Regions from separate parts of the Nissabacter sp. SGAir0207 genome, predicted to be linked through region 1. Evidence: riboswitches for the same ligand, from Rfam matches in the RefSeq annotation. Region 1 holds a riboswitch; each other region holds the start of a gene.
The links. Region 1 has a riboswitch for thiamine pyrophosphate ahead of thiM (hydroxyethylthiazole kinase). Riboswitches for the same ligand answer to the same signal wherever they lie in the genome.
Positions count from the first base shown of each region.

Region 2: linked by a shared signal. The riboswitch ahead of thiB (thiamine ABC transporter substrate binding subunit) and the one ahead of thiM (hydroxyethylthiazole kinase) in region 1 are both predicted to bind thiamine pyrophosphate.
Region 3: linked by a shared signal. The riboswitch ahead of thiC (phosphomethylpyrimidine synthase ThiC) and the one ahead of thiM (hydroxyethylthiazole kinase) in region 1 are both predicted to bind thiamine pyrophosphate.

Region 1 covers NZ_CP028035.1:911,198-915,200, reverse strand. Annotated here, with positions in the region: gene gutQ (arabinose-5-phosphate isomerase GutQ) at 1-809, shown strand, start outside; gene thiD (bifunctional hydroxymethylpyrimidine kinase/phosphomethylpyrimidine kinase) at 840-1,640, opposite strand; gene thiM (hydroxyethylthiazole kinase) at 1,637-2,443, opposite strand; TPP riboswitch at 2,481-2,577, opposite strand; gene C1N62_RS04040 (hypothetical protein) at 2,701-3,627, shown strand; gene C1N62_RS23125 (hypothetical protein) at 3,709-3,849, opposite strand.
Region 2 covers NZ_CP028035.1:3,220,678-3,224,680, reverse strand. Annotated here, with positions in the region: gene thiP (thiamine/thiamine pyrophosphate ABC transporter permease ThiP) at 1-1,615, opposite strand, end outside; gene thiQ (thiamine ABC transporter ATP-binding protein ThiQ) at 1-6, opposite strand, end outside; gene thiB (thiamine ABC transporter substrate binding subunit) at 1,591-2,574, opposite strand; TPP riboswitch at 2,620-2,731, opposite strand; gene sgrR (HTH-type transcriptional regulator SgrR) at 2,774-4,003, opposite strand, start outside.
Region 3 covers NZ_CP028035.1:3,582,185-3,586,187, reverse strand. Annotated here, with positions in the region: gene thiC (phosphomethylpyrimidine synthase ThiC) at 1-1,178, opposite strand, end outside; TPP riboswitch at 1,291-1,406, opposite strand; gene rsd (sigma D regulator) at 1,464-1,982, opposite strand; gene nudC (NAD(+) diphosphatase) at 2,081-2,887, shown strand; gene hemE (uroporphyrinogen decarboxylase) at 2,901-3,965, shown strand; gene nfi (deoxyribonuclease V) at 3,975-4,003, shown strand, end outside.

The DNA.
Region 1 (4,003 bases):
CCGGCCACATTGGCAAGAAGATCGCCGCCTCGCTCGCCAGCACCGGCACGCCGGCCTTTTTCGTCCACCCGGCGGAGGCGCTGCATGGCGATCTCGGCATGATTGGCGAGGAGGATGTGATGATCTTTATCTCCTACTCCGGCCGCGCCAAGGAGCTGGATCTGATCCTGCCGCTGCTGGCCGAGAGCCGCATCCCGGTGATTGCCATTACCGGCGGGTTGGCCTCGCCGCTGGCGCAACAGGCGGCGTGCGTGCTGGACATCAGCGTGGAGCGTGAGGCCTGCCCAATGGGGCTGGCGCCCACCTCCAGCGCGGTCAATACCCTGATGATGGGCGACGCGCTGGCGATGGCCCTGATGCGCCAGCGCGGTTTCGGCGCGGAGGATTTCGCCCGCTCCCACCCCGGCGGCAGTCTGGGCGCGCGCCTGCTCAACCGGGTGCACCACCTGATGCGTACCGATGAGCGCATTCCGCAGGTGAGCGAGGGGGCGACGGTGATGGACGCGATGCTGGAGCTGAGCCGCACCGGGCTGGGGCTGGTGGCGGTGTGTGACGCCGCGCACCGGGTGCTGGGGGTGTTTACCGATGGCGATTTGCGTCGCTGGCTGGTGGCTGGCCATGCGCTGCAAGATCCGCTGTGGCCCGCGGTCACCCGTCCCGGCTTCCTGCTGCCCGCGCAGTGGCGCGCCGGTGAGGCGCTGGAGGCGCTGCACGCCAACCACCTGAGCGCTGCCCCGGTGGTGGACGTCAACGGCACGCTGGTGGGCGCGCTGAACCTGCATGACCTGCATCAGGCCGGTATCGGCTGAACACCGGCCTGATGCGCAGTCAGGCCGCGCTTACCACCAGTGGTGGAAGTGGTGCACCGGGCCGATGCCGCTGCCCACCTCCAGGCTGTCGGCCTGTTCCAGCGCCCGTTGCAGGTAGGCCTTTGCCAGCGGGACAGTATCCACCCAGCCGGTATGGCGCGGGCGCAACGCCGCCAGCGCCGCCGACAGGGTGCAGCCGGTGCCGTGGGTATGGCGCGTCGCTACCCGCGGCGCGCTGAAGCGCCACTCGCCGTCGCGGGTGAACAGCCAGTCTGGGCTCTCCTGCTCGCTCAAGTGGCCGCCCTTCATCAGCACCGCCTGACAGCCCAGTTCCAGCAACCCGCGCCCCTGCTGGCGCATCTCCTGCTCATTGCGAGCCTGATCGCAGGCCAGCAGCGCCGCCGCCTCCGGCAGGTTCGGCGTGATTAACGAGACCTGCGGCAACAGGCAGCGGCGGATCGCCTCCACCGCCTCCGGCGCCAGCAAGGGATCACCGCTCTTCGCCAGCATCACCGTATCCAGCACCACGTGCGGCACCTGGTAGTGCGCCAGCCGCTCCGCCACCGCCTCCACGATGTCACTGTTAGCCAGCATACCGATTTTCGCGCTGTCGATGCGCACGTCGCTGAGCACCGAGTCGAGCTGCGCCGCCACAAAACCAGGTTCGATACGGTAGACCGACTGCACGCCGTGGGTATTCTGCGCCACCAGCGCGGTGATGACGCTGGTGCCATAGGCACCCAGCGCGGAGAAGGCTTTCAGGTCAGCCTGGATGCCCGCGCCGCCGCTTGGGTCGGTGCCTGCGATGGTCAGGGCGTTAATGCGGGTCATGGGCGCGCCTCCCCAACCTGTTGCCACAGCGCATCCAGCAGGTGCGGCAGTAGCGTACCCGGCCCGGCGGCCTGCGCGGCCGCCCGCTCCCCGGCGCGCGCCATCAGCGCACAGGCGGCCGCGACATGATCCAACCGCCGCCCCTCCAGTGCAGTAAAGCCCGCCACCAGCGCCGACAGCGCACAGCCGGTGCCCACCACTCGCGTCAACAGCGCATCGCCCCCCGCCACCGCCCACGTCTGGCGGCCATCGGTGATGTAATCCACCGCCCCGGTTACCGCCACGATCGCACCGCACTGCTGCGCCAGCGCCTGCGCCGCCGGTAGCGCCCGCAGCGAGTCGTCGCCGCTGTCTACGCCGCGCCCCAACGCTGGCTGGCCCGCCAGCGCCAGTATCTCCGAGGCATTGGCGCGGATCGCCGCCGGGCGCAGGTCAAGCAGCCGGCGGGCAAAGTCCGTGCGGTAGGTGAGCGCGCCGACCGCCACCGGATCGAGCGTCCAGGGCGTACCGGCAGCGTTGGCGCTGTCGATGGCCGCCAACATGCTCTCCGCGCGGGCGTGGTTCAACGTACCGAGGTTGATTAGCAGCGCATCAGCCAGCGCGCTGAACTGCGCCGCCTCCTGTGGCTCCACCACCATCGCGGGCGATGCGCCGACGGCCAGCAGCAGATTGGCGGTAACGGACTGCACCACCTCATTGGTCAGACAGTGCACCAACGGCGCACGGCGCGACAGCGCGCGCCACGAGGCATCAGCAAGATCGGCGGGCAGCGCCAACAGGGTGGGATCGGTAGGGGACAGCATGGGCATTCTCCTTACCGGCGTGAAAGAAGGGGGTGCCGGCAAGGCATCCTGACTTCCCTACGCTGGCATTATCCAGTTCAGGTAATACGGGTATTTCTCAGCCTTCACCAGGAAGGGCACCCCGAGTCATTGGTCGCTGTATTACAGCGCGTCCAGCATAAGCAACCCACCGGTAAGTTGCAAATAACTTCGGGGGCTTATGATTAGCATAATTATATTTTGCGTTATTTTTAATCTGAAATACGTTGATTCAAATTATGACAAATCCCAAACGGAAGGAATATTTTTTACCTTTTCTGATATTAAGGGATAAATTAATGCGTGGTGAAATAACGTATCAAGGTGAAATAGTCGGGCCTGAATTAGCGCAGCAGCTGCTATCTTATAATACCCATAACCGGATGCTCTCCGAATCGCATATTGAGACACTGGCAGATTTAATGAAGCGCGGGCTATGGAAAAGGAACGCCCAACCGGTTCAATTTATTGGCACACCTGATAACCCTATTCGCTGTATTGATGGGCAGCATCGTCTCCATGCAATTGTCAAAGCTGGCGTAGACGTCTATATGACGTTGGCATTCAATGTGCCAGAAGAGTCTGCTGACACCATTGATAATGGCAAGCGCCGTACGCACGGTGATCACATCTTTTTCCGCGTACCGGGCATTAAACCTGGGCCGGCGAAAGAGATTGGCGTCATTGTGCCTACCCTCATCATTTACGAACGCCCCACCATTGTGCAGTGGTGCCAGAGCGGCCAACTGGCCATGAAAGGTGCCTCTTCAGCAGAGGTGGTCAATTATGTACAGAAGCACAAAGAGGAGTTGTTGGCCGCCTACGAGTGGGTGGATAAACACTGTTTCCCTACCCATAAATCACTCCGTTCCCGTTCAGAGATGATGCTTATTCGAGTATTAACCCGACGGGTGGATCCCGCAGCCTCAGACAGCTTCTGCTCTCAAATCTACGGGGACGTCAATTTGCAGCCTGAGACCATCGAGAAGGTCATATATTCATGGCTGCTTGATATGATGATGAAAGAGGAAGAGAAACATACAACACCACATATACGCTACACTATGGCTAAGGCGTGGAATAAAATCCGATCCGGTAATAATAAGAATATTAAATTACGACACCTGATCTATAAAAAGGGCGAGCCTGCCCAACGGTTCAAATGAGCCTATCACCTTCCTTAAAGAGAGAAGGCATTTCCCTTTTTACCTATTTTCTTTGCCCCTATAAAAGCGCCCGGCGGGCGCTTAGGGTTTGGCTTTTTTCTTCTTCCCTTTGTCAGGGGTTTTGATGGTCTCGGTGACGGTGGTTTTTGGCCGCCGCTTGGCCTCTTCCGGATCAACGAACTGGCCGGTCTCGGTGTCACGCACTACTTTACGCTCGTCCATAATGGCCTCACTGTGCAGGATGGTAAGCTAAGGCTATTGCCCTGCCCCCTTCCCCGCAAGCCCGCGCGGCTCACAACGTGTGATTTATCTATTTATAATCAATAAATTATCTGCATTTATCCACTCAGCGTGTCAGGCGGGTGCATGAAGGCGC
Region 2 (4,003 bases), 1.6 Mb from region 1:
CAGTATCGGTTCGGGCATTGCGGCGTTCCGGTAGGCGTTCAATCAGGGTAAACAGCAGGAAGCAGAGCAGCAGCAACAGCAGCGCGGTGACCGCGCCCGCCTGACTGCGGTAGGCTCCCATCTGCTGGTAGAGGTAGAAGGGCAGGGTGCGGAACTGCTCGTTGCCGAACAGCGCCACCACGCCAAAATCGCCCATCGACAGCACGCTGGCGAAGGCCAGCGCCTGTGCCAGCGGTCGGCGCAGCGCGCTCAGCTCCACCCAGCGCAGGCGCTGCCAGCCGCCCATGCCGAGGGCGCGGCAGAGCGGGTTGTAGCGCTCCGCCAGATCGCGCATCGGGTTGTCCAGCACCTTCAGCGCGTAGGGCACCGCCATCAGCGCATTGGTGAGCATCACCAGTCCCCACGCCGATTGCGGCAGCCCGGTGGTGGTGCTCATCAGCAGGAAGAAGCCGGTTGCCAGCACGATGCCCGGCATCGCCAGAATCACCATGCCGCTCAGCTCCAGCGCCTGTGCGCGGCCCCGCTGCTGGCGCAGGCGCAACTCACGGCTGCTCCACAGCAGCATCATGGCAAGCAGCAGGCAGATCAGCCCGGCACCCAGCGCGATGCGCAGCGAGGTGAACAGCGCCTGCCACAGCGCGGGCTGTTGCAGCACCGCTGGCAGCGCCGGGTTGAGGCCATCGGCCACCACCGCCAGCAGCGGCGGCAAAATCAGCAGCAGCGCCAGCGCAATCAGTCCGCCATCCAGCAGCCGCGCCGACCAACTGTCCTGCGGGTTGCGCCACTGCACCGCCTGCGTGTGGCCGCCCGGCAGTGCCCGGTTGAGGCGCTGGCTCAGCAGCACCAGCCCCAGACAGCAGCCGAGCTGGAGCAGCGCCAGCAGCGCCGCCCGGCCCAGATCGTAGTCGTAACTCAGCGCCTGATAGATCGCCAGTTCAATGGTGGTCGCCTGTGGCCCGCCGCCCAATGACAGCACGGTGGCGAAGCTGGCAAAGCAGAGCATGAAGATCAGCGCCGCCGCGGGCAGCAGTTGCCGCCGCAGCGCTGGCCACTCAACAAAGCGCCACTGTTGCCAACCGCTCATGCCCAGCTGCGCCGCCAGCTGGCGCTGCTCCACCGGGATGCCCTCCAACGACTGCAACAGCAACCGGGTCGCCAGCGGCAGGTTAAAGAAGACGTGCGCCAGCAGGATACCCTGCAAGCCGTAGGGTGAGAAGGCGTAGGGCAGGCCGAGCCAGCCACAGAGCGCGGCCAGCCACCCCTGCCGACCATAGACGCTCAGCAGGCCAAACACCGCCACCAGCACCGGCAGCACCAGCGTCATGGCGCACAGGCGCAGTAGCAGGCGGCGGCCGGGAAAGCGGCGGCGGAACAGCGCGCGCGCCAGCGGCAGCGCTGGCAGCACCGAGCAGAGCGCCGACAGCAGCGCCTGCATAAAGGTGAAGCGCACCACATGCCACAGGTAGCTGTCCTGCGCCAGCGCCCGCCAGTTGGCGACCGGCGCGTGCAGCCACAGCGCGCCGAACGCCAGCCCGGCCACCGCCAGCAGCAGCCCGCCGGCGATCAGCCCCGGCAGCAGCCAGCCGGCGATCAGCGGCTGACGGCGGTTTGCCATGCCCGGATCCAGTCGGCGCGGTGGGTGGCCACGTCAGCGGCGCTGTAGCTCAGGGCGGTTTTCGGTACGCTCAGGCTCTCGAAGCCCGCGGGCAGCGGGGTGTCGGTGGCCGGGTACATCCAGTTGCCGGTCGGAATGGTTTGTTGGAATGCCGGGGTGAGCATGAACTTCATGAACTGCTGCGCCAGTTGCGGCTGGCGGCTGGCAGCCAGCTGGCCAGCCACCTCCACCTGGAGATAGTGCCCCTCGCTGAAGTCAGCGGCGGCGTAGGCGTCGTTTTTCTCTTCAATCAGGTGGTAGGCCGGTGAGGTGGTGTAGCTCAGCACCATGTCCGCCTCGCCCTTCAGGAACAGGCCGTAGGCTTCGCTCCAGCCTTTGGTGACGGTGACGGTCTTCTTCGCCAGCTTCTGCCAGGCCGTTGGCGCGTCATCGGCATAGACCTTCTGCATCCACAGCAGCAGCCCCAGCCCCGGCGTGCTGGTGCGCGGGTCTTCATAGATCACTTTCAGCGGGCGGTCGCTCTCCACCAGCTCGCGCAGGCTGGTCGGCGGGTTTTGCAGCTTCTGCTTGTTGTAGACGAACGCGAAGTAGCCGTAGTCGTAGGGCACAAAGGTGGTGTCCTGCCAGCCACCCGGCACCTTCAGCGCGGCGGTGTCGACGCCCGAGGGCGCAAACAGCCCGGTCTGGGCGGCGGCCTGCACCAGATTGTTGTCCAGCCCCAGCACCACGTCCGCCGGGCTGTTTTTGCCCTCCATCCGTAGCCGGTTGAGCAGCGAGACGCCATCCTCCAGCGGCACGAATTTCAGTTCACAGTGGCACTCCGCCTCAAAGGCTTTTTTCACCGCCGGGCCGGGGCCCCACTCGGAGGCGAAGGAGTCATAGGTGTACACCGTCAGGACAGGCTGGGCAGCCAGCGTCGGGGCAGAGATAAACAGCAGGCAGGACACGATCTTTTTCAACACTTTGCGCTCCTTGGCAGAAGGGTGGCAAAGGAGTTTGAGCAAGCAGGAAGCACTCTCAAATCCCTCCGCCGGTATTAACCGGATCAGGTTCGACGGGACTCTCTCAGCCAAAGCTGGCAACTGACGCCAGCATTTCGCACCCCGTTGAGAACGCGCCATTGTAAAGGCTTACTCCGGCGGGCGAAAGGGCGGCGTGTCAAGGCTCCGGCGGCGCGAACCACGCGGATTTGAAGTCGAACCAGCCGAGGGTGTTGAGCCGCACGCCGCGCATACTGCGCTGGCCCTGCAACTGCAACCAGTGGTGGAACAGCGGATGGATCTGGTGGCTGGCGACCAGCGAACGGCACCACTCCGCCAGTGGCAGTTGCTGCTGACGCCAGGCAGCGGCCTGCGATGCCGGTGGCTCCTCCAGACAGTGGTGCAGCAGCGGCAGCTCGTAGAGGCTGGCGAACAGCGAGTACTCCAGCGGCAGCGTGAAGTTGACGCTGCCGAGCCACAGGTCGCTCTGCGCTTCCCCGGCGTGCCACTGGGCATACTCCAGCGCCTGCACCCGCAGGGTGATGCCCTGCGCCGCCAGCAGCGGTTGCAGCGCGCGGCAGATGACGCCGAACTCCGGGTGATCGCGGTAGTAGGTGAGGGTCAGCGTCGTCAGGCCAGCCGGTTTGGCGGGCTGCGGGGGGTGGGTGCGGTGGTGCCAGCGCGGCAGCAGCCCGAGCGCCGGTGACCAGTAGCGCTGGTAACGGCGCTCGGCATGGTTGAGCAGCGCCGCCGGGTTGAGCAGCTCCGCCAGCCAGGCGCGCACCTCTGGCCGGGCGGCGGTGGCGGATCGCCGGTCAAACAGTACGAAGTAGCACCCCTCCTCAAGCCGGTTCTCCAGTTCGCGCGAGCCGGTGTCGTCCGCCTGCAACTGCACGCCGGAGGAGACCAGCTCCTCACTCAGCTCCGGCTGCACCCAGATGGTGACCTCATCAATCAGCGCGCGGTAACCAAAGTAGTCATCAAAGGCGCGGATACGCAGTTGGCTGCGGTGGTTGCGCACCACCGCGTAGGGGCCAGTGCCGACCGGATGGCGCGCGAAGCCGGGCAGCGTCTGCCACTCGTGCGGCAGGATCATGGCGCTGACGCTGCTGAGCAGCCACGGTAGCCACTGGTCTGGCATGGTCAGGGTGATGTCGATGACGTGCGGCGTCGGCGAGCGGATGGTCGCCAGATGGTTGAAGAGCGGCAGATGCTGGGCGCGCGTCAGGGAGGCGATCACATCCTCCATCTCCAGCGGCCGCCCGTGGTGGAAGGCGATGGCCGGACGCAAATAAAAGCGCCAGTGCAGCGGCGTCAGCGCCTGCCAATGGTGCGCCAGATCCGGCTCCAGTTCCCCGTTTTCCTCATTTATCCGCGTCAGGCCGCTGAAGATCTGGCGCGCCAGATG
Region 3 (4,003 bases), 1.3 Mb from region 1:
GACAGCGAGACGTCATAGGCGGCGCAGATTTCACAAATTTCGCGGAAGTGCTGGTAGAGGAAGTTCTCACGGTGGTGGGAGAGGCACCACTTCGCCATGATGGAACCGCCGCGCGAGACAATGCCGGTCAGGCGCTTGGCGGTCATCGGCACGTAGCGCAGCAGCACGCCCGCGTGGATGGTGAAGTAGTCCACGCCCTGTTCGGCCTGCTCCAGCAGCGTGTCGCGGAACATCTCCCAGGTCAGGTTTTCGGCCACGCCATTGACCTTCTCCAGCGCCTGATAGATCGGCACCGTGCCAATCGGCACCGGGCTGTTGCGCAGGATCCACTCCCGCGTTTCGTGGATGTAGCGGCCGGTGGAGAGATCCATCACCGTGTCCGCGCCCCAGCGGGTTGACCACACCAGCTTTTCTACCTCCTCTTCGATGGAGGAGGTCACGGCGGAGTTGCCGATATTGGCGTTCACCTTGACCAGGAAGTTGCGGCCAATGATCATCGGCTCGGACTCTGGGTGGTTGATATTGGCTGGGATGATGGCCCGGCCCGCTGCCACCTCCTGGCGCACAAATTCGGGCGTGATGTCAGGTGGCAGCAGGGCACCAAAGCTCTGGCCGGGGTGCTGCTGGCGCAGCACTTCACTGCGGATGCGCTCGCGCCCCATGTTTTCGCGCAGGGCGATGAACTCCATCTCCGGCGTGATGATCCCCTGACGGGCATAGTGCAACTGGGTGACCCGGCGGCCCACCTTGGCGCGCTGCGGCTGCGGCAGGTGCTCAAAACGCAGGTGATCCAACCCCTCATCGGCCAGTCGCTGCTGGGTAAAATGGGAGCTGACGTGGGAGAGCGGCGCGGTATCTTCGCGTTCGGCAATCCAGCCGGCGCGCAGTTTCGGCAGGCCAGCGTGCACATCCAGCGTGGCCTCGGGATCGCCGTAGGGGCCGGCGGTGTCATAGACCGGCACCGCCTCGTTTGGCTCATAGCGCGGGGCCTCTTTGCTGCCGCCGACCATCGTCGGGCTGAGCTGGATCTCGCGCATCGGCACCCGGATGTCCGGGCGTGAGCCGGTCAAATAGATGCGGGTAGAGTTGGGGAACGCGACGCCCTGCAGGCCGTCAATGAATGCCTGAGCCTCAGCGCGTTGCTGCTGGCGGCGGGAGACAGGTTTGGTGATAGACATAGCAAATTCCTTCCGTATGAGTATGGGAACGTTGCTTGTCTGGAGTGGTTTTCGGCGGGAGTAACAGAATGGGGCCGGGGGCGCGCGCAAAAAGGGTGCGCGCAGCCCCGGACACGAAATTACTCTTGTTCCCTTCGCGGGTACTAACCCGATCAGGTTCCGCGGATCCCGAATTAACGGTCTCAGCCTGGCATCCACATGATGCGCTAGGCACTCCGACAAGAAGCCTCAGTATACGAGGCGGATAAAAAACGACAACCCTTGTAGGGTCATCGGGACTGCAAATCAGGCTGGGCGAGCAATCGCCGGATCGTTAGCGACCGGCTGCTCCAGCGGCAGGGCGGCGGCCTCAAGCGCCAGGCCAATCAACTGGTCTTCAAACTGGAAACGGGCATCCAACGCCACGCCGATTTCGGCCAACGCCTCATGGAATTCGAGGATGTTGTCGTGATCCAGGGTGGTTTCCATCGAGCGATCGTAGAGCGCCATGATGCTTTCGGTATTGCCTTGCAGGGCAGGATAGAGCTGGGTGGTGATCACCATGCGCGGGCTTTGCGTGCCCTCAATCCCTTGGATGATTTTGTCGTAGATGTGGAAATGGCCAGCCGAGAGGTAATCCACCAGACGATGGCAGAAGTTATTCAGCGCCTCTTCATCCAGTGGCGTATGCTTTTCTTTATGCGATTTTAAACCGACCAGCGTGCAATAGGCGACTAATAGCTCTTTACGTTCATGCAGCCATTGATCAATTAACTCATTACTGCCGCCAACGCGCTGAGTCAGTCTTTCCAGACGGTTTAGCATGGTGGACTCCGTGAGCAAGAAAACGTGTTTAATCGTTACTAATATGTAAAAGTCACAATCCCAGAGTGTCAGTGTAGTCGAGGTTATGCAATAACAATATGGAAATTCAACTCACAGAATCACATCAGGGCTGGTGGGTGATCAGCCACGAGGGCAAGCTGTGGCTGCCGAAGGGCGAACTGCCGGTTGGCCCGGCCACACAATTCTCACTGGTGGGCAAAGCCGCCCGCCAATTGGGCGAATGGCAGGGACTGCCGATCTGGCTGGTGCGCGAGCCGCGGCCAGCGGAGATGGCCTCTGTGCGGCAGCTTATCGACCAGGATCGCGAGCTGTTCCAGCTGGCCGGGCGCGGTGTGCAGCTGGCGGAGTTCTACCGTTCGCACCGCTTCTGTGGCTACTGCGGCCATGAGATGCATCCCAGCAAAAAAGAGTGGGCGGTGCACTGCCAGCACTGCCATGAGCGCTACTATCCCCAGATTGCCCCTTGCATGATCGTGGCGATCCGCCGCGGTGAAGAGATCCTGCTGGCCCAGCACGTTCGCCACCGCAACGGCATCCACACGGTGCTGGCCGGTTTTGTCGAGGTCGGCGAGACAATGGAGCAGGCGGTGGCGCGCGAAGTGATGGAGGAGAGCAACCTCTGCGTGAAAAACCTGCGCTATGTCAGTTCCCAGCCTTGGCCCTTCCCCAATTCGCTGATGATGGCCTTTATGGCGGATTACGATCGCGGCGAGATCCGTGTTGATCCCAGCGAATTGCTCAGCGCCGCTTGGTATCGCTATGACCAGCTGCCGCAACTGCCGCCGCCCGGCACCATCGCCCGCCGCCTGATTGAGGACACCGTGGCACTGTGCCGTGCAGAGAGCGAAAGCCGGGGCGCGCGTGGTACAATGGCGCCGGATTAATGAGGAGCCCTACATGAAAGAGTTGAAGAACGATCGCTATCTGCGCGCGCTGCTGCGTCAGCCGGTCGATGTTACCCCTGTCTGGATGATGCGTCAGGCCGGGCGTTATTTGCCGGAGTACAAGGCGACGCGGGCACAGGCCGGTGATTTTATGTCACTGTGCAAAAATGCCGAGCTGGCGTGTGAAGTGACATTGCAGCCGCTGCGCCGCTTCCCGCTGGATGCCGCGATCCTGTTCTCCGACATCCTGACCATCCCGGACGCCATGGGCCTGGGGCTGCACTTCGAGGCCGGTGAAGGCCCGCGCTTCTCCCATCCGGTAACCTGCCGCGCGGACGTAGAGAAGCTGCCGATTCCCGATCCTGAGCAGGAGCTGGGCTATGTGATGAATGCGGTGCGCACCATCCGCCACAATCTGGAGGGGGAGGTGCCGCTGATTGGCTTCTCCGGCAGCCCGTGGACGCTGGCTACCTACATGGTGGAAGGCGGCAGCAGCAAGGCCTTCACCAAGCTGAAGAAGATGATGTACGCCGAGCCAGCGACCCTGCACCTGATGCTCGACAAGCTGGCGGACAGTGTCATTCTCTACCTGAATGCCCAAATCAAGGCGGGCGCGCAGTCGGTGATGGTATTCGACACCTGGGGCGGCGTGCTGACCGGCCGCGACTACCAAGAGTTCTCCCTGCACTACATGCATAAGATCGTCGATGGCCTGATCCGCGAGAACGAAGGGCGCCGCGTGCCAGTAACGCTGTTCACCAAAGGCGGCGGGCAGTGGCTGGAGGCGATGGCCGCCACCGGCTGTGACGCGCTGGGCCTCGACTGGACCACCGACATCGCCGATGCGCGCCGTCGCGTGGGGCATCAGGTTGCCCTGCAAGGCAATATGGATCCGTCTATGCTTTATGCGCCACCGTCCCGCATCGAACAGGAGGTCGAAACCATCCTGGCGGGCTTTGGTCACGGGGAGGGCCATGTGTTTAACCTTGGCCACGGTATCCATCTGGATGTGCCGCCGGAGCACGCCGGCGCATTCGTCAATGCGGTACATGCCCAATCGGCGAAGTACCACCAATAAGGAGCAGGTTTGATTGATACTCAGGCGTTGCGTCAGGA